Regions from separate parts of the Virgibacillus sp. Bac332 genome, predicted to be linked through region 3. Evidence: riboswitches for the same ligand, from Rfam matches in the RefSeq annotation. Region 3 holds a riboswitch; each other region holds the start of a gene.

Region 1 (7,909 bases), 1.3 Mb from region 3:
TTTACTCACTCCTTAGTTACGTATTACATCCTCTGCGATCTCTGTATTCACGAGCTCTTCGTATGGTACATCCTCAGGTAATTCACCAGCTTCATTCATTATTTTCTTCAAATTATTCCATTCTTTCTTATCTAGGACAGGATCGGTTGCAAAGGATGCTTGGCTTTTGTAGCGCTCAATGGATGCGGTAAGCATTTCTAGTTCTGTATCTTCAAAGTATGGTTGGATTACTTGAGCAATTTCTTCGGGGGTATGTGTTTCAACCCATTGCTGTGCTTTATAAATAGCTCTAGTGAATTTTTCTACGTCAGCTTTGTTTTTGTCAATAAAGCTTTGTTTAGTCATATATACTGTATAAGGTACGTGACCGGACTCTTCACCAAATGAAGCGACTATATGTCCTTTTCCTTCCTTTTCAAACGTACTGGCAGTTGGTTCAAATAATTGAACGTATTCCGCTTCACCAGATACAAATGCCCCCGGAATGTTAGCGAATTCTATATTTTGCTGTAAATCGAGATCTGTCTGTGGATTAATACCATGCTGCTTTAGCACAAATTCTCCAACCATTTGCGGCATTCCTCCTTTCCGCTGTCCAAGGAATGTTGTATCCTTTAGGTCTTCCCATGTGAAATTTGGTTTAGGTTCTTTTGCTACTAAAAAGGTGCCATCTGTTTGGGTTAATTGGGCAAAATTAATCGCATAATCTTTGGAGTTCTGAGCATAAACGTAGATGGAAGTCTCTGCACCTACTAAAGCCATATCAGCTCCTTCAGATAACAGGGCAGTCATCGTTTTATCCCCACCCCAAGTTGTTTGCAGCTCTACATCTAGGCCTACTTCTTCAAAAAAACCTTCCTCTAGAGCTACGTATTGTGGGGCGTAAAATAAAGAACGAGTTACTTCTGCTATTTTGATCGACGTGTTTTCCTTCGAATTACAAGCAGTAAGAGTTATAATTAACCCGCAAGAGATCAGGATAAAAACCATTATTTTTTTCATTCTATTCGACCCCTTCAAATATTTATATGTCAACACAGTTTATGAACAGCTTAGAAAATGTGTGAATGCCTAGAAAAAAATAAGTCAAATGAATAGATGATCGAATAGTACGAAAATATTTATGGAACAGAAACGCAAGCTCCCGAATAGAAACGTAGCACTTGGAGCAAGTCAATGGAGATAAAGGAAGCACGGTAGCTTGCAAGCCAATGATGACTTAGATTAGGACGATTCGTGAAGTCGCCTCGTTTCTGGGCACTAGAGCTGGACGCAGCTCAATACGCTTTATAATTTACTAGACTAAAAAAAGGGGCTGGGACATAACTAGCCTGGAGAAGTAAAAAAGAGATTCCAGTTATCAAAAATAGATAGCTGGAATCTTTTTCATTATCATAAATACATGAATTTTGTGTTATGGCGGTGTACTTTCTTAAGTTCACCGCCATAAAGGCAAATCCTAATTCATTTTCCACTTTCGAATTGCCTCTCACCGACATTCGAGTGAAACGCAAATTGGCCTTCAAAAATCCGAAGACAGGTTCTACATCTATTTTTCGTTTACCATAGATTTTTCCTGTTTCTTCTTTTGAAAGCTGCTCTCTTATATATGCTTTTTGCTGTTCCCATTGAGCATTGTAATAAATCTTTCGATTCCCTTTTGCTTTGGTACAATGAACGCGTAATGGACATCCCGAACAATCTTCACATTCATAGACACGAAAGGTTCGTTTAAATCCGGCTTTATCTGTTCGATTCGATAGATATTGAAAAGGTACTTTCTTTCCATTTGGACAAGTAAAAAAGTCTCCGTCTGAATCGTAGTCCCAGTTGGATACATGGAAAGGATTTGTTTTATATTTCTTTTTCTTTTCCATCCGATAGGAATTATAAGTAATCAGTGGCGTTCTTTTTCTATGAAGTACATTACTGTAATTTTGTTCACTACCGTAACCTGCGTCGGCGACAATATGCTCGGGCAATTGAAAGTACCTATCTTCAATACTATCGAGAAAAGGAATAAACGTGCGAGTATCCGTAGGATTTGGAAATACATCGTAGGCTAATGTGTATTGACCTTCGGTCGCAATTTGTACATTATAACCTGCTTTAAGTTGACCATTTTTCATATAGTCATCTTTCATTCGCATAAAAGTGGCATCATGATCTGTCTTAGAATAACTATTGCGATCGCCTAAGATTGCCATATCTTTTTGATATTTGTGTTTACGAGCTTCAAAATCTTGGAATTGTTTACGGTATTGCTTGGGTTCTTTTCGTTCGGAACGAAGTTGTTTGCGTTCTTTTGCTTCTTTGCTTTCTTCGATTGCTTTATCATATTTTTCTACTTTTTCATCTAGCTTTTTAACCACTTCACTGAGTTCTTCCTTTGAAAGTTCATCGGAACTTTCCCTTTCTATTTCAGGAATAATTTCTTTTTCCAGTAATTCCTCATACATTTGATTCGACTTCTCTATTAAATCGGTGCTGTATTTTTCAATGGATTTTTTCCATACAAAGGTAAACTTATTGGCATTTGCCTCTATTTTCGTACCATCAATAAAAATAGCCTCTTCTTCAATCGCCTTCTCTTCAACAAGTTGACAACGAAATAAGACAAAACACTGACGTAATAATTCTTTTACTTCGGAATGAACACGAAAACGATTAATGGTACGATAACTTGGTTCATAGCCTTGTGCTAACCACATCATACGTACACTGTCTTTGATTAATCCCTCTATTTTTCTGCCAGAAAAAACAGACTGTGTATAGGCACATAAGATAATCTTCATCATCATGCGTGGATGGTATGCAGGACAACCTGTTTCACGCAAAAATCCCACAAATGATTCCTCTGGGATATGTTCTACAATATGGTTAACCGCATAGGCGATATCATTTTCTTGTAATTTCATTTCAAAATCTAAAGGCAAAACGACTTGATTCATGGTATAATGTTTAAACATAAAGGATACCTCTTTTCTAAGTTTTTGTGTAGTTACTTTAACTTTATCAGAAGGTATCCTTTTTGCGTATATAAATATTGAAAAAAGTAAAAAAAGTGATACGCCCTAAATTGGCGTACCACTTTTTTCAGTTACTGGGTTTTGTCCCAGCCCCAACCAGCTGTTATAGCTGAACAGTAAATTATACAACTTTTTTCACTCATTTATAATAAATCCTTTTGGGATGAGGAAACGATAAATTATCCTTTATAAATTGGCCCAGCCTGCATAATATCAGCGCTTGCTTCCGTGAATTTTTGGAAATTCTGATGAAACTTCATGGCAAGTGATTTTGCTTCCGTTTGATAAGCGTTTTTGTCTTCCCATGTGTTTTCGGGAACTAAGACGTCATCGGGAACACCTGGAACTTGGATAGGGATTTCCAATCCAAAAATATTATCTCTTATTGTCTCTACACTATTGAGTTCACCTTCTAATGCAGCATGAATCATTGCACGTGTATAAGACAGCTTCATGCGTTTACCAATGCCGTAAGATCCCCCAGTCCATCCTGTGTTTACAAGAAACACGTTTGATTGATAAAAATCAATTTTTTCACCAAGCATTTTCGCATACTTTGCCGGAGCTAAAGGTAAAAATGGTGATCCAAAACATGCAGAGAACGTAGCCTGTGGTTCTGTCACTCCTCGCTCCGTACCTGCAAGCTTGCTTGTGTAGCCACTTAAGAAATGATACATTGCTTGCTCTTTTGATAATTTACTTATTGGCGGCAATGTTCCCGAAGCATCTGCTGTAAGGAAGATAATTGTATTTGGATGCCCAGCAATACTTGGCACTGCGATATTATCAATGTTTTCAATTGGATAGGCTGCTCTTGTGTTTTCTGTTAAAGTTGTGTCATCATAATCAGGTAGCCTTGTTTGTTTATTAAGAATAACGTTTTCAAGGACAGAACCAAATCGTATTGCATTATAAATTTGCGGCTCTTTTTCTTGAGATAAATGAATACACTTTGCGTAACATCCGCCTTCAATATTAAATACTCCATTTGGACCCCAACCATGCTCATCATCACCAATTAATCTTCTGTAAGGATCAGCAGATAAGGTGGTTTTCCCCGTGCCGGATAAACCAAAGAATAAAGCCACGTCTCCCTCTTTGCCAACATTAGCAGAACAGTGCATAGATAATACATCTTGTTGAGGTAGTAAGAAATTCATCACTGAAAAGATAGACTTTTTAATTTCACCTGCATATTCGGTACCACCTATTAGAATGATTCGTTTTTTAAAAGAAACAAGAATAAACGCTTCTGAGTTCGTACCATCTACTTCAGGATCTGCTTTAAAAGTAGGGGCTGATATTACTGTGAATTCAGCTTGATGTGATAGTAACTCATCAGCAGTTGGAGTTATAAATAACTGCCGTGCAAATAGATTGTGCCAGGCATATTCGTTAATAACTTGTATTGGTAAGCGATACGCGTGGTCTGCACCAGCAAATCCGTTAAATTGGAATAGCTCTTCTTTATTTTTTAAATAGGAAATAACCTTTTCATACAATCGATCAAATACAGATTCATCAATGGATTGATTTACTGTTCCCCAATCCACCTGCTGTTCACTTACTTCATCTGTAACAATAAATTTATCTTTTGGGGAGCGACCGGTATAAGATCCTGTTGTTGCTTGAACTGCACCTGTTGCGGTTAACATGCCTTCTTCTCTTGCTAAAATTCTTTCAACAAGCTGAGGTACGGATAAATTTGTTTGTAGCTGTTTATGCGTGTATAATTCTTTTACGAAAGACTTTTCTACCGTTTTCATGTTAAATACCTGCCTTTATGTGAAATTGTATTCACGTTCTTTTGTTGAACGACCAAATAATCCTGAATATGTTTATTAGTATAACACATTTAAGTTAATAGTCCATACTAAATATAAAATAATTTTTATAAGATGTTGAATGTTTACAGCAAAAAATGTCGTTCAGAATCTTTCTTTCCTTTAGTATGAGTAAAAAACTTCTGAGAATACAGTTAAACTAGTTGACACATTAAGCTTCTTCCGATAAGCTAAGTTTCGAACGGATACTCTCTTATTCAGAGTTGGTGGAGGGACAGACCCAATGAAGCCCAGCAACCATCACTTTAGTGAAAAGGTGCTAACCTGATGCAAGGAGATTTTTTTCCTTGAACAATAAGAGCGAAAGGCCAGCAATCCTTTCCTCATGACAAGCGGGAAAGGCTTTTTTTATTAGTTATAAAAATTCTACACGTAGATGACTAACTTTAACCCGATTATAAACATATTAGTCAATTTCTAAGCTAAATTGTCATTCGCCTGCGTGTACGTGTGAACCAGGAGTGACAATAGAATATACGGTAGTAGGTAATCTTTCTGGTGCCTTTCTTATTTCAGTTTAACCTTAGTACTTATTACTGAATGAGCATATTTGATAAATAGAGTTCCGTAATCGATATTTGAAGGAGGATTTAGCAACATGGCTGCTAATCGTCGTTTGTTTACTTCTGAATCAGTAACAGAAGGACATCCAGATAAGATATCTGATCAAATTTCAGATGCTATTTTGGATGAGATATTAAAAACAGATCCAAATGCCCGAGTGGCATGTGAAACAACTGTTACAACTGGACTTGTTCTTGTAGCGGGTGAAATATCCACTACTACTTATGTAGATATACCTGCTATTGTTCGTAAAACTATAAAAGAAATCGGATATACTCGCGCAAAATTTGGGTTCGACGCGGAGACATGCGCAGTATTAACTGCCATTGATGAACAATCACCTGATATTGCTGGTGGAGTTGACACAGCATTGGAAGCAAGACAAGGAAAAATGAGCGATCAAGAGATTGCTGCAATAGGTGCTGGTGATCAGGGTTTAATGTTTGGTTTTGCTTGTGATGAAACAGACGAATTGATGCCACTTCCAATCTCATTGGCACATAAGTTGGCAAAGCGTCTCGCTGACGTTCGGAAGGATAAGACATTAGAATACTTACGACCGGACGGTAAAACACAGGTAACCGTTGAGTATGATGAAAATGATCAACCTGTTAAAATTGATACCATCGTAATTTCTACACAGCATCATCAGGATATAGCTACAGAGCAAATAGAAAAAGATTTGATAGAGCATGTTATACGCCCTATAGTACCAAATGAGTTATTAGATGAGACGACTAAATATTTTATTAATCCAACTGGCCGTTTCGTTATTGGTGGACCTCAGGGGGATGCAGGTTTAACAGGTCGAAAGATTATTGTTGATACGTATGGAGGCTATGCTAGACACGGTGGCGGAGCGTTTAGTGGAAAAGACTCTACTAAAGTTGATCGGTCAGCTGCATACGCTGCCCGTTATGTCGCAAAGAACATAGTGGCTGCCAGGCTTGCCAAAAGCTGTGAAGTACAGCTAGCCTATGCCATTGGTGTAGCAGAACCTGTTTCTATTTCGATAAACACTTTTGGAACAGGTGTTGTAAATGAAGAGCAACTAGTAAAAGCTGTTCGAGAATTATTTGATTTACGACCAGCAGGTATTATTCGTATGTTAGACTTGCAAAAACCTATTTATAAAAATACTGCTGCTTACGGGCATTTTGGAAGAACAGACATTTTATTTCCATGGGAGAAGACAGACAAAGTTGAGCAATTGAAAGCACTTATTAAGTAGTAAAGTCTTGATCATCCTTTAGCTTCACAATGGTTATGATACGAAAAAAGGTAACCTAGCTGATTTAATCTTCTAGGCTGCCTTTTTTCATAGTCTAAATTACAATATTTTCCATAAGGATAAAGAAGGCGTGTTGAGCTGCGTCCAGCTCCAGCGCACAGAATCTAGGTGACTTCACGAATCGCCCTAATCTAAGTCATCATTGGCTTGCAAGCACACCGTGATTCCTTTATCTCCGTTGACTAGCTCCAATCGCTTTTGTTCTTGAAGTTACTTACCGGAATTTGTATATTTTTTGTAGTAGATTGCTTTATCTACATATGATTTTCGTACACGTTCCATCTCCGCGTAATCTTCTAGAGTTAAGTCTCGGATTACTTTTGCTGGTCTACCAAGAGCTAACGTATGTGGCGGAATCGTTTTTCTAGGTGGCACAAGGCTTCCGGCTCCGATAAATGCATTTTCACCTATTTCCGCACCATCAAGAATAATGGAACCCATACCAATTAAAGCTTTGTTTCTAATCATGGCGGAGTGCAGGGTCACTTGATGTCCGACTGTCACATCATCCTCGATAATTAAGGGAAGATTAGGGCTTTGATGAAGCATGGACAGATCTTGAATACTAATTCTTTTACCAATTTTCACAGGTGCAACATCTCCACGAACTACAGTTTTAAACCATATACTAGAATATTCATCAATTGTAACGTCACCGATGATGGTTGCATCCTCTGCAATAAATGCAGTTTCATGAATTTGTGGTTGTTTTTCTTTATATGAATGTATCATTTGAATCCTCCTGGATAATATGGTGATATAAACAGTATAACAAAATTATAGCGGGGACAATGTAGATTGGAGGCAGCAAGTTGAGCAATCATGTACCAAATAACCCAATAATTTTAATGGCAACCGTTTATCTGAAAATTTTTCCAGCTGTAAGTAAAGAGTTAGTTTATTGGCAAAAACGTGCTGCGGAAATTCCCGATCAAGAATTGAGAACTCAGGCTTTATCAAGTATTTCTTCCAAACGTTTTCATTGTCAAGGAGGAGCAGTTTATAGCATATTAGCACATCAAAACTGGCAGAAAGCTGTACGATTTATTGTTGCATATCAAACGATAAGTGACTATTTAGATAATCTTTGTGATCGTAGTAATTCTATGGATCCAGAAAATTTCCGATTGTTACATCATGCTATGATAGATGCACTATCTTGTAATGATAGTAAAACGGAT
Region 2 (7,909 bases), 1.8 Mb from region 3:
TACTTCATGCTAGCGTTGTAGAGCCTGATAATAGCGAAGGCCGGCCACTTCAACTCCTGTGGGAAATGTTTGACCTGAAGATCCACTTTTTTTGAGCGGGTTTTGCTAAAAAAGTTAGCTGAAGGACAAACCCCACGGAAAGGGAAGTGGGCAGCCGGAGTGGTGGTCAAGCAGTAGCTATTATTCCATAATAGCTACTAGAGGAAGCGTAAATCTGAGCATGTAGTGATAAGGACTGAACGAATTTTGCTCAGTTTTTTTAATCTTGGCAGTGCCCGGGTTTCTAGCCATAGAATGGTACGTATCACACATCGGCGTCTGTCAAGTACTCAAGGGTTAGTTGTCTGTTATCCCGGACGAACGATCGAACCGCCTAGCGAATTCCCGCTAACTATTCGATCGTAGTTTCGTTGCTTTTTCTCTCACTAAACAATTATTTACAAGCACGCTAAATTGTTAACATTCCATGACAATTCAGATTTTTTTAACATGCATGTTTAGTCCACGTAATATAAAGGTAAAGACTAGCAGAACTAGAAGTAAAAAGAAAGGGGATTCAAACATGGAACAACAGGAACACCACGTGGAAGTAAATGGATTACCACGAATTGGGGAGCAGGCACCTGATTTTCAGGCTAAAACGACACAGGGAGATATCTCCCTTCGTGACTATCAAGGGAAATGGGTTGTATTGTTTTCCCATCCATCTGATTTCACACCAGTTTGTACGTCTGAATTTGTTGCCTTTCAGGAGGTATATCAACAATTACGTGCACTGGATACGGAATTGATTGGTTTAAGTGTTGATAGTGTTAGTTCGCATATTGCCTGGCTGCGGAATATAGAAGCGAACTTTCAGACGACCATAGAATTTCCTATCATTGCTGATCTAGATCAAAAAGTAGCGACGAAGTACGGTATGATTATGCCAGAATCTACGGGCACAGAAACTTCACGAGCTGTTTTTGTCATAGATGAGAAGCAGACGATTCGCGCACTCATTTATTATCCACTTACAACTGGACGGAATATGAATGAGATTGTTCGCCTTGTAGAAGCATTGCGAACAACGGATGAATATGGTGTATCGACTCCAGCTAATTGGCAATCAGGTGACAAGGCCCTTGTCAAACCACCACAAACAAAGCAGGAAGCAAATGAACGAATGAATGATCAGGACTATGATTGCGTTGATTGGTATTATTGTCAGAAAGAAATGAAGTAGAAAAAGTTCCCCGGCTCTCCTTAGTCGGGGAATCTCCTAATAGTTCGTTTGTTAGAAATGTATGGAATAGAAGGAGGTTATTAGATAGATGTATTTAAAATACTTTTATGATTCTTCCTTAGCGCAAGCTTCTTATATGGTAGCCTGCCAGTCAACTGGAGAAGCTGCCATTATTGATCCAGCAAGGAATATCGATGCATATATCCATCTTGCTAATGAGCAGGGGTTTCATATTTCCGCAGCGGTGGAGACACATATTCATGCTGATTTTGTATCTGGTGTCACAGAACTATCTCGGCGTACGGGAGCGACGATTTTTTATTCGACGGAAGGACCGAACAATGGAGGGTATGATTGGGATGATTGTTTAACCGTTCAAGGATTACGAGACCAAGACATTATAACCATCGGTAATGTCCAACTCAAAGCAATACATACTCCTGGTCATACACCAGAACACATGGCATATGAGCTAACAGATAAGGCGACAGCCAATTTGCCAATGGGGATATTTACGGGTGACTTTGTTTTTGTAGGAAATGTAGGTCGCCCAGATCTTCTTGAAAAGGCGTTAGGTGTGAAAGACTCTGCTGATAAAGGAGCTCGGCAGCTGTTTAAGTCGCTACAAAGGTTCAAACAATATGCTGATTATATACAGATTTGGCCAGGTCATGGAGCTGGAAGTGCATGTGGTAAAGGTCTTGGCTCCATACCTACTAGTACAGTAGGATACGAGCGAATGTATAATCCGGCATTTCAGTTTACAGAGGAGCAGCCCTTTGTGGACTTTTTGCTTCATGGCCAACCAGAACCACCCGCTTATTTTGCCAAGATGAAAGCAATAAACAAAAGGGGAATGACACCGTTAGCCAATGTGCCTGCCGGTGTAGAATTTCAATTACAGGGAGACTGTATCGCAGAATTAGCAAAAGACAAGAAAAATATAGTCATTGATACTCGAAATGCTATCGATTATGCTAATGCTAGTCTTCCAGGAACAATAAACCTTCCATATCCCGGGTTATTTGCTGATTGGATAGGTAAGCTCGTTGATTATGAGTCCAACATCTATTTCATAGCTGAGCCATATCGCTTTGATGAATTAAGAGAAATCGTTATAAGCATTGGTATGGATAAGCTTAGGGGGTTTTTCTCTACATCGTTAATTCAAACGGCATCCAGTCTACGTTCGTACCAAAATCAATCACCAACAGAGATTGAACGAAGGTTTCAAAAGAATGAAGTGCAAATTTTGGATGTGCGTTATCAAGATGAATGGGAGGAAGCACGCATTCCAGAAGCAATACATGCTTCGCTGCCACATGTAAAGGAGCGAGTCAAAGAGCTGTCCACAAGTAAGCCGATAGCTGTTCACTGTGCCTCTGGAAAGCGTTCTGCGATAGCCGCAAGTATATTATTAAATGAAGGCTTTGAAGTAATTAATATACGAGGCGGAATGCTACAATGGAAAAATGAGGATTTAGGTTGGACGAAATAGGATAGTAAAACGATTCCTTCCGTCAAGTTTTTGAAGAAACAAGAGAGATGCTTGACAGGAAGGAATTTATCCTATAAAATGACTGAAAGTCAGTCAAGAGAAATGAATACTATGAAAGGGGCGGTGATATGGATAATAAAAAGGAAAAAATTACGAAGTCTGCTATTCATGTGTTTCGTGAAAAAGGGATAGAAAAAACAAAGGTTTCCGACATTGTAAAAGGCGCAGGCATCGCACAAGGAACCTTTTATTTATATTTTCCCTCGAAACTTGCAGTTATGCCTTCAATTGCTGAAGTGATGGTAGAACGAATCGTAGAAGAAATGGAGCGAAAAGTAAATCGAGAAACGGCATTTACGGATCAATTAGGTCAAGTCGTCTCCATTATATTTGACCTGACAAAGGAATATCGGGAAATATTTGCGCTGATTTTTGCTGGATTAGCCTCAAGTGACTATTTGAGTGAGTGGGAAAAAATCTATGAGCCTTATTATGCCTGGATGCAAGAATTTCTTGAGCAACCAAAGGCTGCTAGTAAATTACGAGATTCGATTGATATTAACGGAACAGCTAAATTACTAATTGGCCTAATTGAATCGGCCGCTGAACAATCCTATCTGTATGACCAACAAGACGAGGAGTCTGCTAAACAAAAACAACGAGAAGTCTTAGAATTTGCATTACATGCATTATGTAAGTAATTGGACTTGGTGTAATCCAAGTTTTTTATTAAAAGATAAGAAAGTATAAAATCAGTGCAATGACTGCGTTAAGCCAAGTAGTTATTTTGAAATGTTAGATGTATATTGGCAATGCTCCGACTAATTACTTCGCTTTCCGTGGGCACGGCCTCAACTAACTTTGCAAAGAAGAACACGTTGCAAAGTGGATTTTCGGCTCGCGCTAATCCCGCAGGAGTCTACGTAATTAGTCTCCGCTATGAGAAGGTGCAACAATTCTTGTCATAAGTAATAGGTTGACTTTTTTTACAATGGGTAAAGTGAAAATCGCTATCTGTGAGTATAAAAGCAGCTGTGTTACTTCATGCTAGCGTTGTAGAGCCTGATAATAGCGAAGGCCGGCCACTTCAACTCCTGTGGGAAATGTTTGACCTGAAGATCCACTTTTTTTGAGCGGGTTTTGCTAAAAAAGTTAGCTGAAGGACAAACCCCACGGAAAGGGAAGTGGGCAGCCGGAGTGGTGGTCAAGCAGTAGCTATTATTCCATAATAGCTACTAGAGGGAGCGTAAATCTGAGCATGTAGTGATAAGGACTGAGCGAATTTTGCTCAGGTTTTCTAAAAATATAATGACTGAAAGTCAGTCATGTGATAAAGGATGAAATACAGAAATGAATAAATCATGGATATATGTTGTATTAACGAGTGTTTTTGAATTGATCTGGATCTATGGATTTAATACCGCTAACGCTTGGTGGCATTGGGTCCTAATCATAGGAGCTATCCTTTTAGATCTCCATTTCCTGTCTAAAGCTTGTGAAAATCTACCAACAGGTACCGTATATGCGATATTTGCTGCTGCGGGAACAGTAGGTACAGCCATCATGGATATTTACTTGTTTGGTGGAAGTTTAAATGTAGGAAAAATGTTCTTTATGTTGATTCTAGTTCTAGGGGTTATTGGCTTAAAACTTTCTGATCAACCGGAACAGTCTGAAGCGACAAAGGGGGTTCAATCCTAATGGGTTGGTTATTTATTGCGAGTGCATCTGTATTTGAAATGTTAGGTGTCTTAGGTTTACGTCTCTATAGTCAACAGAAGACTATACGAAATGGACTGCTTTATATTGGTGGATTAGGTGGTTCATTCATCTTTTTATATGCATCCTTCTCGTATTTACTTGTAAGTGTGGCATATTCTGTGTTTATTGGCATTGGAACGGCCGGTGCGGTATTGATGAACATGATTTTCTTTGGTGAATCTACGAATAAGTATCGAATTGCTAGTTTGATTGCGATTATTATTGGAGTTACCGGGTTAAAAGCATTATCATAAGCATATTAGAATACACATGCTTTTGGGAGAATAGTACGTTCACATTTAGGTGATTCTTTTCATGATCTAAAAAAATTTATTGTCACATCTGGCTTGTTTTTTGTATATAACATGAATATCAAACTATTCTCATGTTTTGGAAAAAGGCATTGACTTTTTCTGGAAAACCATTTAATATATCAAACAATACAGTCATAGATTTTAATTCTTATCAAGAGAGGTGGAGGGAAAAGGCCCTTTGAAGCTTCGGCAGCAGGTTATTCTAACACTGTGCCAATTCCTACAGACAATGGTCTGATAGATAAGAAGAGTGCAAGATACCGTACAAATTACTCTTCTTATCACATGGATAGGAAGAGTTTTTCATAGCATGTTTATGTTTACCTCACTGCCTATTTCCAGTACATTTGTTTGCCTAGACCTTACGCCTTTATTTTTAAGAATAACGTAGGAGGGATAATGCGTGACAAGTCATATGCTGTCATATCAAGATTTTACTGTTGATCCTTTTAAAGATTTTCTCCCTGAGGATGAAACGAAAGGAGCCTCTACCATTTTAAGTTGGGCATATGAGCAATATGGGGATTCCATCGTTTATGCATGTAGCTTTGGCGCAGAAGGTATGGTGCTAATTGATTTAATAGCAAAGGAGAAATCTGATGCAGAGATTGTCTTTCTAGACACAGGGTTACATTTTCAAGAAACGTATGATCTCATCGATGAAGTGAAAAAAAGGTACCCTGATTTGCGGATTCGCTTAAAGCAGCCTGATTTGACAGTGGAAGAACAGGCAGCAAAGCATGGCTCGGCCTTGTGGAAGCGACAGCCAGATCAATGTTGTTTCATTCGTAAGATCAAGCCTCTTGAAGAAGAACTAGATAAGGTACCTGCTTGGATATCTGGACTTCGTAGAGAGCAGTCACCAAGTCGTAGTAAAACAGACTTTGTGAATAGGGATGAACGATTTAAAAGCATTAAAATATGTCCGTTAATTTATTGGACTTGGGACGATGTATGGAATTATATTCAAAAACAACAATTGCCCTATAATGAACTGCATGATAGAAATTATCCAAGTATTGGGTGTATTCCTTGTACCTCCCAAGTAGCCGACTCTGATGATTTACGTGCAGGTAGATGGACGGGGCAAACGAAAACGGAATGTGGCTTGCATACCACGGTTAATAAAAGCGAATCGTGATGATCTGAGTATTCATCTTTTTTATTTCGTTTAATTCCTAGTAAATTAATTGGTATACTAAGTATTTGATTGTATAGGTATAAAAAAGAACTTAATAGTGAGGTGGAACGTGTTGTCGTTGAATGTAACAAATAGCCCTTTTAATCACGAACAAATAGAACAATTAAATCTCCTGTTACCTACTTTAACGGATCATCAAAAGGTTTGGCTAAGTGGTTACCTTTCAGCTTTTATATCAAAAGAAGTCCAATCTGGTAATCCAGACCCCCAAGCCGTCAGTCAAGCAACGAATGCTGGCACAGATCCGAGAGAAGTAACCGTATTATATGGATCGGAGACAGGGACTGCCCGCTCATTAGCAGAATCGATGGCTGAAAAGCTAGACGCAGCGAATTTTTTGGTAACTTGCTCCGCGCTTGATGACTTTAAGCCAAAGAAATTAAAGAAGACAGAGGATGTATTAATTATAACGGCAACCCATGGAGAAGGTGATCCACCGGATAATGCGATCTCTTTCTATGAATTTCTTCACAGCAGAAAAGCACCTAAATTGGATCATTTGCGTTTCGCAGTGCTAGCGCTCGGTGATGAGTCGTATGAATTTTTCTGTCAAACAGGAAAAGACTTTGATAAACGCCTAGAAGAATTAGGTGGAGAGAGGCTATATGACCGAGTAGATTGTGATTTGGATTTTGATGAGCAAGCGTCTGAGTGGATGACGGGAGTACTCGGGGTTTTAAAGCAGTCATCTGAAGTTGTTGACAATACCGTTCTAGCAGGTCAACAAACGGCAGGCACGTTCGTTTCCGAACAACCTGGTTTTTCAAGAACAAATCCATTTATGGCCGAGGTTGTGGAGAATATTAATTTAAGTGGTCGCGGTTCCAATAAGCAAACCCGCCATCTAGAATTGTCCATTGATGGGTCTGGCTTTACCTTCAAACCAGGAGATAGCTTAGGGATATTTCCGAAAAATGACCCCGTATTAGTCGATCAACTTATGAAGGCGATGAATTGGGATGCAGAACAAACTGTATCTGTGAATAAACAGGGGGAAATTAGGTCATTACGAGAAGCTTTACTTTCCCATTTTGAGATTACGGTTTTAACGAAGCCACTAGTAGAAAAGGCAGCTACATTATTTGCTAATGAAGCATTAACCGATCTATTAACAGCAAGCAATAAGGAAAATTTAAAGTCGTATCTTGAGGGAAGGGATGTTTTAGATTTAGTAACCGATTTTCCGCCTAAGAAGCTGCTGGCTGAGGATTTTGTCAGCATATTACGGAAGCTACCTGCTCGTCTTTATTCCATTGCCAGCAGCTATGAAGCCAACCCTGATGAAGTTCATCTAACTGTTGGTACGGTAAATTATTTTGCTCATGGGCGTGAACGTGAGGGCGTCTGCTCCAGTCAAGTAGCCACACGAGTGGAAGTCGGTGAGAAATTGCCAGTGTATATCCATCAAAACGCTAATTTTCAATTTCCTGATGACCCGGAAACGAGGGTGATTATGATTGGTCCTGGTACCGGGGTTGCACCATTTCGCTCTTATCTGGAGGAACTAGAGGAAACCGAAGCGGAGCAACAAACATGGCTCTTCTTTGGAGAACAGCATTTCTCCTGTGATTTCCTTTATCAAGTGGATTGGCAAAAGTGGTTAAAATCTGGTGTGCTATCGAGAATGGATGTGGCATTCTCACGGGATACCGATCAAAAAGTATATGTACAACACAAGATGCTTGAAAAAAGTAAGGATTTTTATGAATGGTTAAAAGCAGGCGCTGCTGTTTACGTGTGTGGAGACGAAAAGCATATGGCAAAAGACGTCCAGCAAACAATACTTACGATTTTAAGGCAGGAGGGAGACATGACTGCGGAGGAGGCTGAATCGTATTTGCAGCAAATGCGTCAGGAGAAACGCTACCAGCGAGATGTGTATTAATGGCTCTTGTTGGTTAAATAGGCAT
Region 3 (7,909 bases):
ATAGCGGCTAGTTTTTGGTCCCTTCTTTCGCCTGCATTGGATATGGCAGAAGCTAGCGGAACAATTGCATGGATTCCAGCAGCTGTTGGATTTATGCTAGGAGGGCTATTTCTTTGGAGCATTGATAAAGTACTGCCACATTTACATCCAACCTCTCCAATGAAGGATGCGGAAGGCATACATCCCACTAGAAAAAAGCGAAGTACGCTTTTAGTTTTGGCAATTACGTTGCATAATATTCCAGAAGGCTTAGCAGTAGGGGTTGCATTTGGGGCAATTGCAGCAGATTTATCAACATCGACTATCACAGGTGCAATTGCTCTAGCAATAGGTATTGGTATTCAAAACTTCCCGGAAGGTTTAGCTGTTTCTATGCCACTTCGCAGAGAAGGTATGTCAAGAAGGAAGAGCTTTATGTACGGGCAATTTTCAGGTATGGTGGAACCGATTGCAGGAATAATTGGTGCAGTTGCTGTTACCTTTATTCAACCATTGTTACCATATGCTCTGAGCTTTGCAGCCGGGGCAATGATATTTGTGGTAGCAGAAGAAGTAATTCCTGGTTCGCAGGAGGAAGGGAACAAAGACCTTGCTTCCATGAGTTTAATGATTGGTTTTACTATAATGATGATTTTAGATGTGGCCCTTGGTTAATTCCAAATCAAAACCACCAGAGTAGTTAGAACTGGTGGTTTGCTCTGTGGCTGAAAGCCTCTATTATCGGCGCCTCAGCCTTAACTAAATGGCTAGCAGGTTCTTTTTTTTAGCCATACTATATCTACCATATTTGCCTTGTTTGTGCATGTCCACTAATCCTTTATGTGAACCACAACTGGTACCCATTTACGTATACTATTAATCAACCATATATTTGCGCAATTTTTAATTTCTTCTATTCTAATTTTTCGTTCTGAAATAATGTTATCATCTAAAAGTTTTTGACGAAATGTCCCCGGTAATAAGCCACATTCAAGGGGGGGTGTATAAAGACCACCATTTATTTCAACAACTAAATTTCCGATTGTAAATTCAGTTAACTCGCGCTGTTCATTCCACAAAAGCACATCAAAAGCTTCAGGGAATTCATTAAGGAAAACCTGATATATGGATCGATGGGTTGTCTTATGATAATAAAAGACATCCTTCTTGTTAATTGGGTATTTCGCAAGCTCCACCTTAGCAGGAGAAGCAGGCAACGTCGTTACATCCTTCTCAGCAGATATGGTTATATCTCCTAGGTTAGAAATAACCAATCGTACTCTAAAGGAACCGATACTATGTTGATTGGCGGTTTCTACCAGTAGTTTATAAAGCTTGTCCCGATGAAGTGGTATTGAAAAGTATGCTGCAGATTTTTCTAATCTGTTCATATGGTAATCGATTAGATAATATTCACTATCTATAAGGGAAATAGTTTCTAAAAGTTCCACTGATGATTGAGCCTTACTAAGAAATAATGCTTTCGTTAAAATCTCGGTATATTCTTCATCATCAGTCGAATCCCAAGTAATACCACCGCCTACCCCGTATAGTGCATTACCGGTTGTATTATTTACTAGGACAGTACGTATCGGTACATTAAAAATTGCCTCTTTTTCCGGGGTAATATAACCTACTGTTCCACAGTATACCTCTCTTGCCGAATCTTCTAGCTGATTAATTATTTTCATCGTGTTAATCTTAGGTGCTCCAGTAATCGAGCCGCAAGGGAATAATGCTCTAAAAATGGTAGTAATATCACTATCAACTTCAGCTTCTACAGTAGATGTCATCTGAAAAACGGTTGGATAACGTTCAATTGCAAAAAGCTTCGGAACCTTAACAGTACCAGGTTTTGCAATTAACCCTAAATCATTTCGTAATAAATCTACGATCATTACATTCTCTGCTCTGTTTTTATCAGAATGGTAAAGCCAATCTGCAAGTTGCTTATCCTCCTGCTGTGAATTGCCTCGTTTAACGGTACCTTTCATTGGTTTTGTCGTTATCTTGCCATCCCTTAAATGGAAAAATAATTCAGGGGATGCAGACAGAATCGAATGGTCTCCAATGTCCAGATAGGCTGCATAATTAGCTGATTGCGCTTGTGCCAATTGTTGAAAATAACTTCGAGTATCACCGTTAAATTGGCTCTGTAGCCGGACTGTGTAATTAACCTGATAGGTGTCTCCGTTCTCGATATGTTGCTTTATCATTTTCAAATTTTGTTGATAATCTTCAAGGGAAGTTGTAGGTTTCCACTCTGTTAAATGAAAGGCTTTAGTATCAGCCATTATTTCATCTGATGGCTGAGCGAAAATACCGAACCACAATAGTGGCAAGGTACTACAGTTGTTTACTTGCTGAGCCGGATCAAAGGCAGGCGCTGCTTCATATGCAAGGTATCCAGCTGCATAGTAACCAGCTTCGATATACTGTTGAATAGATTGCATACAAGGTATTACTTCTTCTAACTTTGTAGTGGTTATAATAGTAATGGGATCTTTAAAGGTCATGGGCTGTTTATTACCTAAATGATTGGCAAAGTCAAAGAATAGGAGTGGTTTTTTTGGCGAATGCATCTATTTGTCCAACCTTTCGTGTGAAAAAGTTCTCTAATAACTGTAGCCCTTGTTCGGATAGTATTGCTTCAGGATGAGCTTGAATTCCTTCTATTGGATAAGTTTTATGGCGAATTGCCATAATCTCACCTGTAACTGATTTTGCGCTTATTTCAAAGCAAGAAGGTAGGGTAGCCTCCTGAACAATAAGTGAATGATACCTTGTGACAGCTAACGGATTTTTAAGCTTTTTGAATATACCTTTATGATCATGGGTAATCATTGAAACCTTACCATGCATTGGTTGTTTGGCTTTTACAATACTAGCACCAAAGGCTTGAGCAATCGTTTGATGCCCTAAACAAATTCCAATTATTGGATATAGCGTATACAGTTTTCTTACAATCTCTAGACATATACCTGCAGAAGCCGGGTTTCCAGGTCCAGGAGAGAGCAATATGCTAGATGGGTTTAATCGTTTAATGTCTGCTATTGAGATTTCATCATTGCGAGCGACATATACTTGCTGGTTTAGCTGCTTCATATATTGTACAAGATTAAATGTGAATGAATCATAATTATCGATGACTAATATCATGTAGTTACCTACTCTCTTATAAACACTTCATGCGTTATTATAGCAAATGTAGGTTAATAAGCATATGTATCCACTTCAATTAATGCTTGTTTTAAATCCTCTATTAATTCATTTGGTTGTTCAATTCCAACTGAAAACCGTAGCAGTTGGTCGTCAACACCACGCTTTATTCTTTCATCTCTAGGTATGTCAGCGTGAGTTTGTGTTGCTGGATAAGTAATAAAACTTTCCACCCCTCCTAAACTTTCAGCAAAAATGATAAGCTTCAAACTTTGAAGGAAAGGATCTATCCATTTACTTTTTCGTAAGCGAAAAGATAACATACCACCTCTTCCTGGATATAGAACATTATCAACCATTGGATGCTCTTGCAAAAAGGATACGATAAGCTTTGCATTGGCTTCATGTTTTTCCACCCGAAGCGCAAGTGTTTTTAATCCTCGAATTAATAGCCAAGAGTCAAAAGGTGATAGCACAGCACCTGAAGCATTGTGGTAATTGGCTAATTTTTCAGACAAGGATTTACCTTTTGCCACTACTAATCCAGCGAGTACATCGTTATGACCACCAATGTATTTCGTGCCACTATGAATGACGATATCAGCCCCTGACTCAATTGGCCGTTGAAGTAGCGGGGTCAGAAAAGTATTGTCAACAATTAATAGTACATTATATTGGTGCGCTAATTCCGCAACTTTTACAATATCTATCTCTTGCATTAGGGGATTTGTAGGTGTTTCAATAAAGATTGCTCTTGTTTTCGAGGATATCAGTCGCCGCGTTTCTCCGTCATTCTTGAAATCTGTATATGTTGTCTGAATTTGATATGCAGCGGCGTAATGCTCTAATAATCGGTACGTTCCTCCGTATACATCACTCGTTACAATGAGTTCATCCCCAGCATTAAAAAGAGAGAATACTAATTGAATGGCTGCCATTCCAGAACTGCAAGCATACCCACTGTCAGCGGATTCCAATTTAGCGATTCCTTCCTCTAGTAAGGTTCTTGTAGGATTTTTCGTTCTTGAGTAATCATAGCCTGATGATTGTCCCAGTCCGTGGTGCTGGTAGGCAGTTGACAAATAAATAGGTGCGCTAACTGCTCCAGTAGCTTTATCACTCTTATTTCCTAATTGTACTAATTCTGTTTCAATGCTTCTTCGTGACATAATATCCATCCCTTCATTCGATGAAAAAAGCCTCTTCTAATTAAATAAGAAGAGGCTTACATCATTCGGTTACTCTTCCTATCTGCATGCTTTCGAGCATCTGGAATTGGCACAGTTCTCTTTATAAGTCTGTTGCCGAGGCTTCAAAGGGCCAGTCCCTCCACCTCTCTGGATAAGAAAATAGTTTATGTAATTTTTAAAATAGATTACAGTTGTTTTTGCTATTTGTCAAGGGAAACTTAGGGATTTACTCCAATGTACAGTTTACAGCATTTAGATAACATGGTTTCATCTGAAGATAAGTGGAAAATAATAGCAGATACGAAATATCGCAAGAAATAAATTAGTTAAAACATTCTAAAAATTAGTTGACTAATTTTTCGAACTAATCTATACTATTAATAACTTCACAGGAGAAACTATTTGGTTAAATACTGGAAAAATATAATAAATAGTAAAAAATCAATGGAATAAGCCATTTAATTCTGGTTATTAATTACATGATGTTAATAGGTGATCAAATGAAAATTAAGAATCAAGATTTTTTAAAAAAAGAAAATAGAAGTTTAGTCTTAGAAATAATTCTTAATCAAGGTCCGATCTCACGTGCCGAAATTGCCAAACAAACGTCGATGAGTCCTACTTCTGCTTCTCGAATTGTTGCATCATTACAAGAAAATAAGCTAATAAGAGAGATGAATATGTCTAGCGAAGGAATTGGCAGGAAGGCCACTTATTTTATTCCAAATGAACATTCTGTATTCTCAATTGGTGTTGAAATTGACCAGAAAGTTATTCGGATCGGTTTAATGAATTTTATAGGAAAGTTAACCATTCTGAAGTACTTTGACTATCAATCAATAGATCCAGTGGCAACAGTTCAATTTATAGCAGACCATATATTACAAATGATTGACGACGAAAATCTTACATCGGATCAAATTGCTGGAGTTTGTATTGGCTTACCAGGACTTATTGAGAATGACAAAGGTGAGGTGAAATTATCTGCGCAATTTGATTGGAAAAATATCCCTTTACAAGAGATGGTTGAAGAGAAAGTAGGCTTTACCGTATTCGTGGACAATGAATTAAAATTGAAAGCGCTTGCTGAGTATATTAGTGATCCTGAACCAAAAAAAGCGTATATGGCAATGATTGGTTTTGGTAGTGGGGTAGGTTCTGCGTTAATAAAGAAAGGAGAAATCTATCGAGGTGAAGGAAACTTCTCAGGAGAAATCGGACATACTATCGTTGATCCTTATGGAATTTATTGTCCATGTGGGAATTTTGGCTGTCTCCAAACGTATATTGCTGAAAAGTTTTTGTTAGATGAAGCATCTAAAACAAAAGAGATTGAAAATATTCAGGCCTTAATCATTGAATATGAAAATGGAGAAAAGTGGGCAAGAAATATAGTTGATAAAGCAATTACCTATGCAGCAATTACGATTAATAATGTTGTTTGCGTATACAATCCAGATTCCGTCGTTCTTGCTGGTAGTTTAATTGAAAGGTTTCCGCAAATTAAAGATCAAATTATTGAAAAGTGTGAGAATCAGATGTGGGCACCTGTCATGAAGACATTTCAATTACGCACTACAAAAACGGGAGAAGATGGCGTTGTGATAGGAGCTGCCATGATTGTACTACAGCATTTTATAAAAAATATTCATGAAAAGAGTGGGGTTTAACCTATGATATCAACACCTATTATTGCTGAAGAATATAGAGGAGGAACATTAGAAAATGTTCATCAGGGATTGATTTGTGTTTTAAATGAAAAGAAGGAAATACTTTATGAATACGGTGATGTAAAGCAGTCCGTTTTTTATCGGTCAGCGATGAAACCATTACAAGCAATTCCCTTATTCACCACAGATATTATGGAAAAGTATGATTTAACAACCGAAGAAGCAGCTTTATTTACGGCATCTCAAAGAGGTGAATCCTATCATCAAGAGGCTTTAGAACGTTTAATGAATAAACTGCAATTGTCAGAAGACATGCTGGTTTGCCAACAGAGCTATCCCTTAAATGAACAACCAAAGATTTCCTATATCTGGGAGCATTTACCTAAACGTAAACTTTTGCATAATTGTTCTGGTAAGCATTTGGGGTTTCTTGCTTATTCCAGAGAGAAAAACTATGATCTATCAAACTATGAATGGTTGGGTCATCCGCTTCAACAAGAAGTTTTAAACTATGTAGCAGATTTGTCGGAAACCCCGAAGAAAGAAATGAAAACCGCAATTGATGGTTGTGGAGTTCCTGTTCATAGCGTTCCGCTAAAAAACATGGCTATTTCATTCTTAAAGTTCATTCAGCCTTCGATGATACATGATAGTCGGGTTGCAACGGCTGTAAAAAGAATAGGAGAAGTTATGAACAAACACCCTAGAATTGTCGCTTCACATAACTTTATTTGTACAGCTCTGCTTGAGGATGAAAATATTATTGCAAAAGGAGGAGCTCAAGGAGTCTATTGCTTGGCGTTAAAGAGAGAAAAAATAAGCATTTCCTTAAAGGTGTTAACTGGTTCTGAATTAATTTGGCCACTATTAGTAGCTAAGCTACTACAAAAGTTAAATTATCATAATAAAGAAACGATTGATCGTTTGCTTAATATTCGATCAAACGAAATCTTCAATGATAATGGGAAAGTGGTTGGAGAAACAAAAATTCGATTATAAGAGGGGGAGCAATCGATGACAAATAAATGGATACGTCTAATGATATTACTAGGAATAATAGTAGTTGTATCAGCGTGTTCTTCAGATGCAAATAGTGATAATGATCAAGGAAATAAAGGTGAAGGTGATAAGGAATTAACCATTGCAATTGATCAAAATTTTGTTACATTGGATCCGCAAAATGCTGGAGATACCGTTTCAATTTTTGGTACAAGAGCAATGTATGAAGGGCTAGTAGGTTTTAATGAACATATGGAGATTGAACCTGTTCTAGCTGAAGATTATCAAGTGAGTGATGATGCTTTAACCTATACATTTCAGTTAAGAAAAGACGTGACATTTCATGATGGAGAACCTTTTAATGCTGACGCAGTAAAAGCTAATTATGAGCGTATTATAGATGAGGATAATGATTTACGTGCTAAAAGAAACCTTCAGTATGTGGAAAAACTTGAAGTTATAAATGAGTATGAAGTTGCGTTTATATTAAATCAACCATTCAGTGCCATGTTAAATAAATTTGCAATGGTGCCTTTTATAAGTCCAAAAGCACTTGAGGATGATGAAAAAGACATCGCGTTACATCCTGTTGGGACAGGGCCCTTTAAATTTATTGAATGGAATCAAGGAGACTCACTTGTTTTAGAAAAATATAATGATTATTGGAATGCTGCCAATTCCGATGCAGAGAAGGTTACATTTAAGCCGGTCCCGGAAAACGGCTCTAGAGCTGCTATGTTAAAAACAGGAGAGGCGGATTTTGTTTATCCTGTTCCTCAACAAGATATAAAAGAATTAGAATCGAATAGCGACGTTGTGATTGAAAAAACACCATCTACAATAGCCAGATACGTTTCTATTAATACATTTAAGGAACCATTTAATAATGAAAAAGTGCGAAAAGCAATGAAT
Region 4 (7,909 bases), 1.7 Mb from region 3:
CTATCATGTGGTTGAAAAATGATATCAGGTCCGTTCCCAGCAGGTCCTTCCACGTCCAGTTTTTCAACCTGCTCCAACATATCCACTGGAACCATGTCTACTTTAATACCTGTTTCTTCCGTATAATTTTTCGTAATTTGCTTAACTGCTTCTTGTTGTTTTTCCTCTGCATTCACCCAAAGTTTCAGAGAATCTGGTTTTTCCGGCATTTCATTCTCTGCGGCTTTCCCATCGTTGCTAGAGTCTTCCTTTGGTTGATCTGGTCCACAAGCGACTAGAATCCCAGCCACTACTACCAATACAAATAAATAAATGAAGCTTTTTTTCACCCTGTACTCCTCCTAAATTTATTAATTTGAAAGATTGCATTTTTAATGAAAACGTTTGCGCAATCTTTGTATATTAATTATACAGATTCTCTTTAAAAACACAACTGAAATTTAGAAACTTCATATTATTTACTCTTCTAATAATATAGCGCTTACATTATTAAATAAATAATGTTAAGATAATCGATAAAGTGAATCTTCAACCTGTTGGGGTTTTGTTTATCCCCCGCTTCCCTATATTGTTTTCATTTTATTGGTTGAAGTGTGGTCTTATCGTCAGTTATATATGGGATAAACATTCCTTAAATTTTCGTCTTATTTTTAAAATAGCGCAAACGATTGTACAAAGGAGGAGAAAAATGCACAAAGAAGCTATCTATCACCGACCAAAAAATAATTTCGCCTATGCATATGACTGTGATACATTACATATTTTCTTGCAAACAAAAAAGAGTGATATACAATCCATTGATCTTATCCATGGTGATCCTTATGATTGGATAGATGGTCAATGGCAGACAACCATAAAACCGATGGAAAAATCAGGCTCTACTCATTTCCATGATTTTTGGTTTACACAAGTAAAACCTACATTCCGAAGAATGCGTTATGCTTTCATTTGTTCTGACGATGAAGAATCCTATATTTACAGTGAGGGAGGATTTTTTACACATCCTCCTAAAGACATAGCTCATTATTTTTGTTTTCCATACTTGAACAAAACAGATGTTTTCAACCCACCTGACTGGGTTAAGAAAACAATATGGTACCAGATATTCCCTGAACGTTTTGCAAATGATAATGAGAAATTAAATCCTAAGGGAAGTTTACCTTGGAATTCAACCTGCCCTAGCCCCACTAATTTTTTTGGAGGAGATTTCCAAGGAATAATTAACCACCTTGACTATTTAGAAGCATTAGGAATTAATGGAATATACTTGACACCGATTTTTAAAGCGCACTCAAATCATAAGTACGATACGATAGATTACATGGAAATTGATCCACAATTTGGAGACAAGAAGCTGTTTCGTGAATTGGTTAAAAAATGTCATCAGCGTGGAATAAAAATAATGCTCGATGCTGTCTTTAATCATAGTGGATTTTACTTTCCTCCGTTCCAGGATGTACTAGAAAAACAGGAGCAATCAAGTTATACGGATTGGTTTCATATAAAAGATTTTCCTATCCGTACGGAACCAGTACCAAATTACGATACGTTTGCTTTTGTATCGACAATGCCCAAATTAAATACAGAAAACGCTGCAGTACGAAATTATTTATTACAAGTGGCTCGTTATTGGATTAAGGAATTCGACATTGATGGCTGGCGCTTAGACGTTGCTAATGAAATTGACCATTCTTTCTGGAGAGACTTCCGTCGTACAGTTAAAGAGGCCAAACCAGATGCCTATATTTTAGGTGAGATTTGGCATGATTCAATGCCTTGGCTACATGGAGACCAATTTGATGCAGTTATGAATTATCCATTTACAAACAGTGTCATTGATTTTTTTGGCAAAAATGAAATAAAAGCATCTGACTTTACAGCGTCAATTTCAACATTACTGCATATGTACCCACGAAATATTAATGAAGTAGCCTTTAATCTCTTGGATAGTCATGACACGCCTCGCGTGTTAACATTAGCAAATGGTAATGTAGAAAAAGTAAAATTAATGTATTTATTTCAACTATCATTTGCGGGAACACCCTGCATTTATTACGGTGATGAAATTGGCATGCAAGGTGGTGAAGATCCTGGATGTCGCTCATGTATGGAATGGAACACCAACAGGCAAAATCTTGAACTATTTCAATTCATTCAAACACTCATCACATTGCGAAAAACAGATCCCCTTTTTGGCAATTATGGTAATTTCAGATTTATTTATGATGATAATGAAGCAAATCTTATTTGCTATGAAAAAAGGAATATAAATAGGCGCCTAGTTTTTATTTTACACGCAGGAAAAATGAAAACAAAGCTTAGCATCCATTCTATCATGGACGAGACTAAATCTATTAGTGAATGGTTCCTATCAAAACAAGGAATGATCAGGAAAGCATTGGATTCTAAAACCGATCCATTAATAATACAGCCACTTAGCTATCGTATTTTTGAAATGTAATAATTTTTTAAAATTTTCTCTTGACAGTCTATTTACTTTCTAAGATAATGAGTACAATCAAAACTTCATAATTTACCTATCGAGAGTCAGGGGAGGAAACTGGTCCATTGATCCTGCGGCAACCATACTCATTCAAAAAGAGTAATACGGTGCTAAATCCAGCAAACGAAAGTTGTTTGAAAGATGGGAACTGTAATGTATAAGCCAATCAAACCTCTTTCAATCTGAAAAGAGGTTTTTATTTTTTTCTCTAACTATTTTGGTGATTTAAAAGGAGGGATCAGATGGCACAGATCGATGATACGAAAATAAACGATATTATTTCAGCAATTCAAAGGGTCGAGTTTGGATCATTAGTAATTACGGTTCATGAAGGAGAGGTTACACAAATTGACACAACGGAGAAAAAACGCTATCCATTAAAACCAAAAGTAAAGAGAAAGTGATAGGAAAATAATTCTTTCACTTCTTTCATTATTACTCCACTTTGTTCGTATGTTGCGCTTATTGGAACACCAATGGCCATATTTGCAAAGTCGAAGTAAAGCTACTTAAATAACTTTCGCTTATGCTGATTAGACGACTAAAGGCACCCACTTGAAGAAGAATATATTCTTCGTATTAGTAGGGTGTCTTTTTTTAAATAAAAATTGGAAAGGAGTGTGATGAGAGATGGATTTATTAACTGAATTAGATAGAAGAATCCTTATTGGTGATGGTGCAATGGGGTCTTTACTTTATTCCTATGGAGTGGATCACTGCTTTGAAGAATTAAATCTTACATTAGAAGAACAAATTGCACAAATTCACCAAGCATATATTCATGCTGGTGCTGATTTAATTCAAACAAATACGTATGGTGCCAATTATATTAAGCTCGCCAGATATGGATTAGAGGATCAAGTAAAAAAAATCAATACAGCCGCTATAAAAATAGCAAAGCAAACGGCTAGTGAGGATGTATTTGTGCTTGGAACGATTGGTGGTATACATGGTACACAAACACTTCAAGCCACGAATGATGAAATTAAGAGAAGCTTTAGAGAACAGTTATATTGTTTACTATTGGAGGGGGTAGACGGTCTAATCTTAGAAACCTACTACGATCTAGAAGAGTTGACAACTGTACTTGAAATAGCTAGAGAAGAGACAGCGCTACCAATTATAGCGAATGTATCCATGCATGAGGCAGGTATACTACAAAACGGCATCCCTTTACCAGAGGCATTACAACGGTTACAAAACACAGGAGCAGATATTGTCGGAATTAATTGCCGCTTAGGTCCATTTCATATGCTTGATTCTTTAAAGGAGGTCCCTTTACTAGAAAGGTCATTTCTTGCAGCTTATCCAAATGCTAGTCTTCCTGCATATCGTGACGGAAAACTTATCTATGAAAATGAGCCAGATTATTTTAAAAGCTGTGCCAAAGATTTTCGTAATGAAGGGGTAAGGCTTCTTGGAGGATGTTGTGGAACAACTCCCGCCCATATTCAAGCAATTGCAGAGGGCGTTAAAGATTTAGAGCCGTTACAGGAAAAAGAAGTAATTCCTAAAGCAGAACCGATTGAAATTCGTAATAGTCCAATAGATAAAGAGCCCCGCTTAATAGATATGGTAAAGCAAAGACATTCTATTATCGTTGAATTCGACGCACCGAAACACTTAGATACGGAGGAGTATTTGGAAGGGATTAGAGCTTTAGATAAAGCAGGTATTGATGCAATTACACTTGCTGACAATTCATTGGCAACACCTAGAATCAGCAATATAGCAATCGCTGCAAAAATCAAACAGGAAATCGGTATCAAACCACTCGTGCATTTAACTTGTAGAGATCGCAATTTAATCGGATTGCAATCACATCTAATGGGATTACATGCACTTGAGATCAATGAAATCCTAGCCATTACTGGAGACCCTACTAAAATAGGAGATTTCCCTGGGGCAACATCGGTTTTCGACCTAACATCACTTGACTTAATTAAACTCATAAAACAATTTAATCAAGGTTTGTCATTCTCTGGTAAATCACTTAGACAACCTACTAAGTTTCAAGTTGGTGCGGCCTTTAATCCCAATGTTGCAAGACTAGATAAAGCTGTTAAGAGAATGGAAAGAAAAATAGATCGAGGTGCTGATTACTTTCTAACACAACCAATATACAGTAAAGAAAAAATTATCGAGCTTGCCGAAGAAACACAGCATATAGATAAGCCAATATATGTAGGCATTATGCCATTGACATCAACCAAAAATGCAGAATTCCTGCACAATGAAGTACCAGGAATTAAAATGCCAGAAATTATTCGGCAACGAATGAAAAACGTAGCAGTAGATAAGCAACAGTCCATCAAGCAAGGAATTGAGATTGCAAAGGAATTGCTTGATACTGCGCTAACACATTTCCAAGGCATCTATTTAGTAACCCCATTTATGCGTTATGACATCAGTATACAATTAGTAAACTATATCCATAAATCTTTAGAGATAAACCATTCATCAATGATGAAACGAATATAACCAAAATACAAATTACAGGAGGAAAAAGAATGACATTTACTGCAATTAGCTCTAACTTAGGTTACCCAAGAATTGGAGAAAAAAGAGAATGGAAACGAGCGCTGGAAAGCTTTTGGAAGGAAGAAATTACAAAAGAACAATTAATTAAAGAAACAGATAAAATCAGGTTAAAAAATTTGAAAAAGCAACAGGAGCTTGGCATTGATCTAATACCAGTTGGTGACTTCTCTTTCTATGATCATGTGCTTGACACATCAGCAATGTTCGGTGTTATTCCAGAACGTTTTTCTTACAATGGTGGAAAGGTTGATTTAGAAACCTATTTTGCTATTGCCCGTGGAACTAAAGATGCTGTTGCTTCAGAAATCACCAAGTGGTTTAATACGAACTATCATTATATTGTTCCCGAATTGGAACATGCACAGCCTATACTAACAGAAAATCGTCCACTTGCTTTTTATAAGGAAGCAAAAGAAGAATTAGGTATCGACGGTAAACCTGTAATCTTAGGCCCAATCACATATTTAAGCTTAGCAAAGGGGTATAAAGAGGAAGAATTCGATGAATTACTGGATGTGTTTGTTCCATTGTATCTGCAAATATTGGAGGAATTAGAATCAGCAGGAGCTACATGGGTCCAGATAGACGAGCCTATCTTTGGAACCAAATTAGATGATGCAGTGATTCAAAAAGCAAAAAAAGTCTATACGCAATTCTGCGAAGCAGCACCAAAACTAAAACTCATTTTACAGACATACTTTGAACATGTGATCAATTATGAATCTATTATTGAATTCCCTGTTGCAGCAATCGGTCTTGACTTTGTTCATGGTGATAGCTTACAACTAATTAAGCAGTTTGGTTTTCCTAAAGATAAAGTATTAGCTGCTGGTATTATTAATGGTCGAAACGTTTGGCAAGAAAACATAGCAGATAAGCTTTCTATTATTGAAGAAATAAAATCAATTACGACTATTCAAGATATTATTTTACAGCCTTCCTCTTCCTTATTACATGTACCGGTAACGAAAAAGCTAGAAGTGGATTTAAATCCAGATATAAAAGCTGGCTTATCCTTTGCTGACGAAAAGCTTGAAGACATTACTACACTTACAAAGGGCTGCAACGATGGAGAGCATAGTATTGCCACTAAAATAAAAACGAACCAAGAACAGCTTGCGCGCTTTAATAGTTCAGCATTGCGAACAAATGACCAAGTTAGAAAAGAGCTTCAGAGCCTAGATACTTCCGATGCAAAGCGGCCATTACCGTTCAATCAGAGGATTAAAAAGCAGCAACACGAATTAAAACTTCCATTATTACCAACGACGACAATTGGGAGCTTACCACAAACTCCAGTAGTAAGAAAAACAAGAACAAAGTGGCGCAAAGGGGAAATATCTAATGAAAAATACGAGCAATTTATAAAAGATAACATCGATAAATGGATTACTATTCAAGAGGAGCTTGAGCTTGACGTTCTAGTTCATGGCGAGTTTGAACGAACTGACATGGTTGAATACTTTGGTGAAAAACTAAATGGTTTTGAGGTCACAGCATTTGGTTGGGTGCAATCGTACGGTTCCCGTTGTGTAAAACCACCTTTGATTTTTGGTGATGTATCCTTTAATAAGGCAATGACAGTTAAGGAAAGTGTATATGCACAATCGTTAACAGAAAAGCCAGTGAAAGGAATGCTAACTGGACCTGTCACTATTTTAAATTGGTCCTTTGTCCATGATGACGCTCCACGTTTTACGATACAAAACCAGATAGCTCTGGCACTGCGAAAAGAGCTTGAAGCACTTGAAGAAAATGGTATTCAAATTATTCAAGTAGATGAGCCTGCCTTACGTGAAGGGTTACCGTTAGATGAAAGGAAATGGGAAGATTATTTAGAAGCAGCAGTTTATGCTTTCGGCTTAGCAACTTCAGCTGTGAAAGATAGCACACAAATTCATACGCATATGTGCTATTCAGAATTCCATGATATCTATGAAACCATTGATGCATTAGATGCAGATGTCATTTCTATTGAAACATCAAGAAGTCATGGGGAGATGGTAACTACGTTTGAAGAGAATACGTACGAAAAAGAAATTGGACTCGGTGTATATGATATACATAGTCCCCGAATACCTGCAAAGTCGGAGATTATACAGAATATTAATCGTGCATTACAGACCATTCCTCCAAAGCAATTCTGGATAAATCCCGACTGTGGATTAAAAACAAGAAATGAGGAAGAGACCATTGGAGCCTTAAAAATAATGGTTGAGGCTGCTGCCGATATACGAAAGGAGCATTTAAGTTACCAAAAGAACTAATTTACATGAAGGAATTGGAATAAAAGTAATGAAGAAACAACAAAAACGAACAATAATTAGATCGAATTAATTATTGTTCGTTTTTTGATCAGAATACATTCATCTAGTACCTGAAATATGCGAGACTCTCCTTGAAAATGAAGAACGCTTTTTCAGCACATACTTTAAAATTGATGAAGACGTCTGATTTTTATCCCACATATAACCGGCAGTAAGCCCCGCTTCAAGCAACAAGGTGAAACCAATATGAATAAGAGGGGGATCAACTGCCAGTAAATGTCCGATTAGTTCATCTAACAACTAGTGGGTTAATAAACCAAACACCCCACGGATGAAAGTTTCACTTGATGTTCTTACTTCTTCAGGTTTTTCTACAAATATTAAATCCCATTCTTTTCTGTTCATTCCTTTTTGATTATTTTCGTCAGCAATATGTTTGGATGCACATGGAGAAAGTCGTAGAAGCTGCAAAACCTCGAAAAAAACCAATTTCTAATAGTAACTGTGATATGGAATGGCAACAAGAACTATGTAAAAGGTTGATTTAATGGAACAAGAATTTAATTCAATATATTTTTAGTTTCTCCTTCAAATGTAA

Evidence for each region. Region 3 has a riboswitch for S-adenosylmethionine ahead of D9782_RS13180 (methionine biosynthesis PLP-dependent protein). Riboswitches for the same ligand answer to the same signal wherever they lie in the genome.
Region 1: linked by a shared signal. The riboswitch ahead of metK (methionine adenosyltransferase) and the one ahead of D9782_RS13180 (methionine biosynthesis PLP-dependent protein) in region 3 are both predicted to bind S-adenosylmethionine.
Region 2: linked by a shared signal. The riboswitch ahead of D9782_RS04350 (phosphoadenylyl-sulfate reductase) and the one ahead of D9782_RS13180 (methionine biosynthesis PLP-dependent protein) in region 3 are both predicted to bind S-adenosylmethionine.
Region 4: linked by a shared signal. The riboswitch ahead of D9782_RS21725 (YezD family protein) and the one ahead of D9782_RS13180 (methionine biosynthesis PLP-dependent protein) in region 3 are both predicted to bind S-adenosylmethionine.

Annotation. Positions count from the first base shown of each region.
Region 1 covers NZ_CP033046.1:4,073,258-4,081,166, reverse strand. Annotated here, with positions in the region: gene D9782_RS19980 (ABC transporter substrate-binding protein) at 13-1,002, opposite strand; gene D9782_RS19975 (IS1182 family transposase) at 1,278-2,969, opposite strand; gene pckA (phosphoenolpyruvate carboxykinase (ATP)) at 3,209-4,795, opposite strand; SAM riboswitch class I at 5,064-5,174, shown strand; gene metK (methionine adenosyltransferase) at 5,472-6,668, shown strand; gene D9782_RS19960 (gamma carbonic anhydrase) at 6,939-7,460, opposite strand; gene D9782_RS19955 (tetraprenyl-beta-curcumene synthase family protein) at 7,541-7,909, shown strand, end outside.
Region 2 covers NZ_CP033046.1:926,497-934,405, reverse strand. Annotated here, with positions in the region: gene D9782_RS04375 (peroxiredoxin) at 563-1,225, shown strand; gene D9782_RS04370 (MBL fold metallo-hydrolase) at 1,314-2,723, shown strand; gene D9782_RS04365 (TetR/AcrR family transcriptional regulator) at 2,852-3,424, shown strand; gene D9782_RS04360 (DMT family transporter) at 4,074-4,424, shown strand; gene D9782_RS04355 (DMT family transporter) at 4,424-4,738, shown strand; SAM riboswitch class I at 4,944-5,046, shown strand; gene D9782_RS04350 (phosphoadenylyl-sulfate reductase) at 5,214-5,939, shown strand; gene D9782_RS04345 (assimilatory sulfite reductase (NADPH) flavoprotein subunit) at 6,052-7,884, shown strand.
Region 3 covers NZ_CP033046.1:2,769,848-2,777,756, forward strand. Annotated here, with positions in the region: gene D9782_RS13165 (ZIP family metal transporter) at 1-654, shown strand, start outside; gene pabB (aminodeoxychorismate synthase component I) at 810-2,561, opposite strand; gene D9782_RS13175 (anthranilate synthase component II) at 2,527-3,138, opposite strand; gene D9782_RS13180 (methionine biosynthesis PLP-dependent protein) at 3,192-4,307, opposite strand; SAM riboswitch class I at 4,383-4,486, opposite strand; gene D9782_RS13185 (ROK family transcriptional regulator) at 4,808-5,998, shown strand; gene D9782_RS13190 (asparaginase) at 6,002-6,997, shown strand; gene D9782_RS13195 (glutathione ABC transporter substrate-binding protein) at 7,013-7,909, shown strand, end outside.
Region 4 covers NZ_CP033046.1:4,435,126-4,443,034, forward strand. Annotated here, with positions in the region: gene D9782_RS21715 (sugar ABC transporter substrate-binding protein) at 1-329, opposite strand, end outside; gene D9782_RS21720 (glycoside hydrolase family 13 protein) at 689-2,461, shown strand; SAM riboswitch class I at 2,535-2,651, shown strand; gene D9782_RS21725 (YezD family protein) at 2,746-2,907, shown strand; gene D9782_RS21730 (bifunctional homocysteine S-methyltransferase/methylenetetrahydrofolate reductase) at 3,134-4,984, shown strand; gene metE (5-methyltetrahydropteroyltriglutamate--homocysteine S-methyltransferase) at 5,014-7,311, shown strand.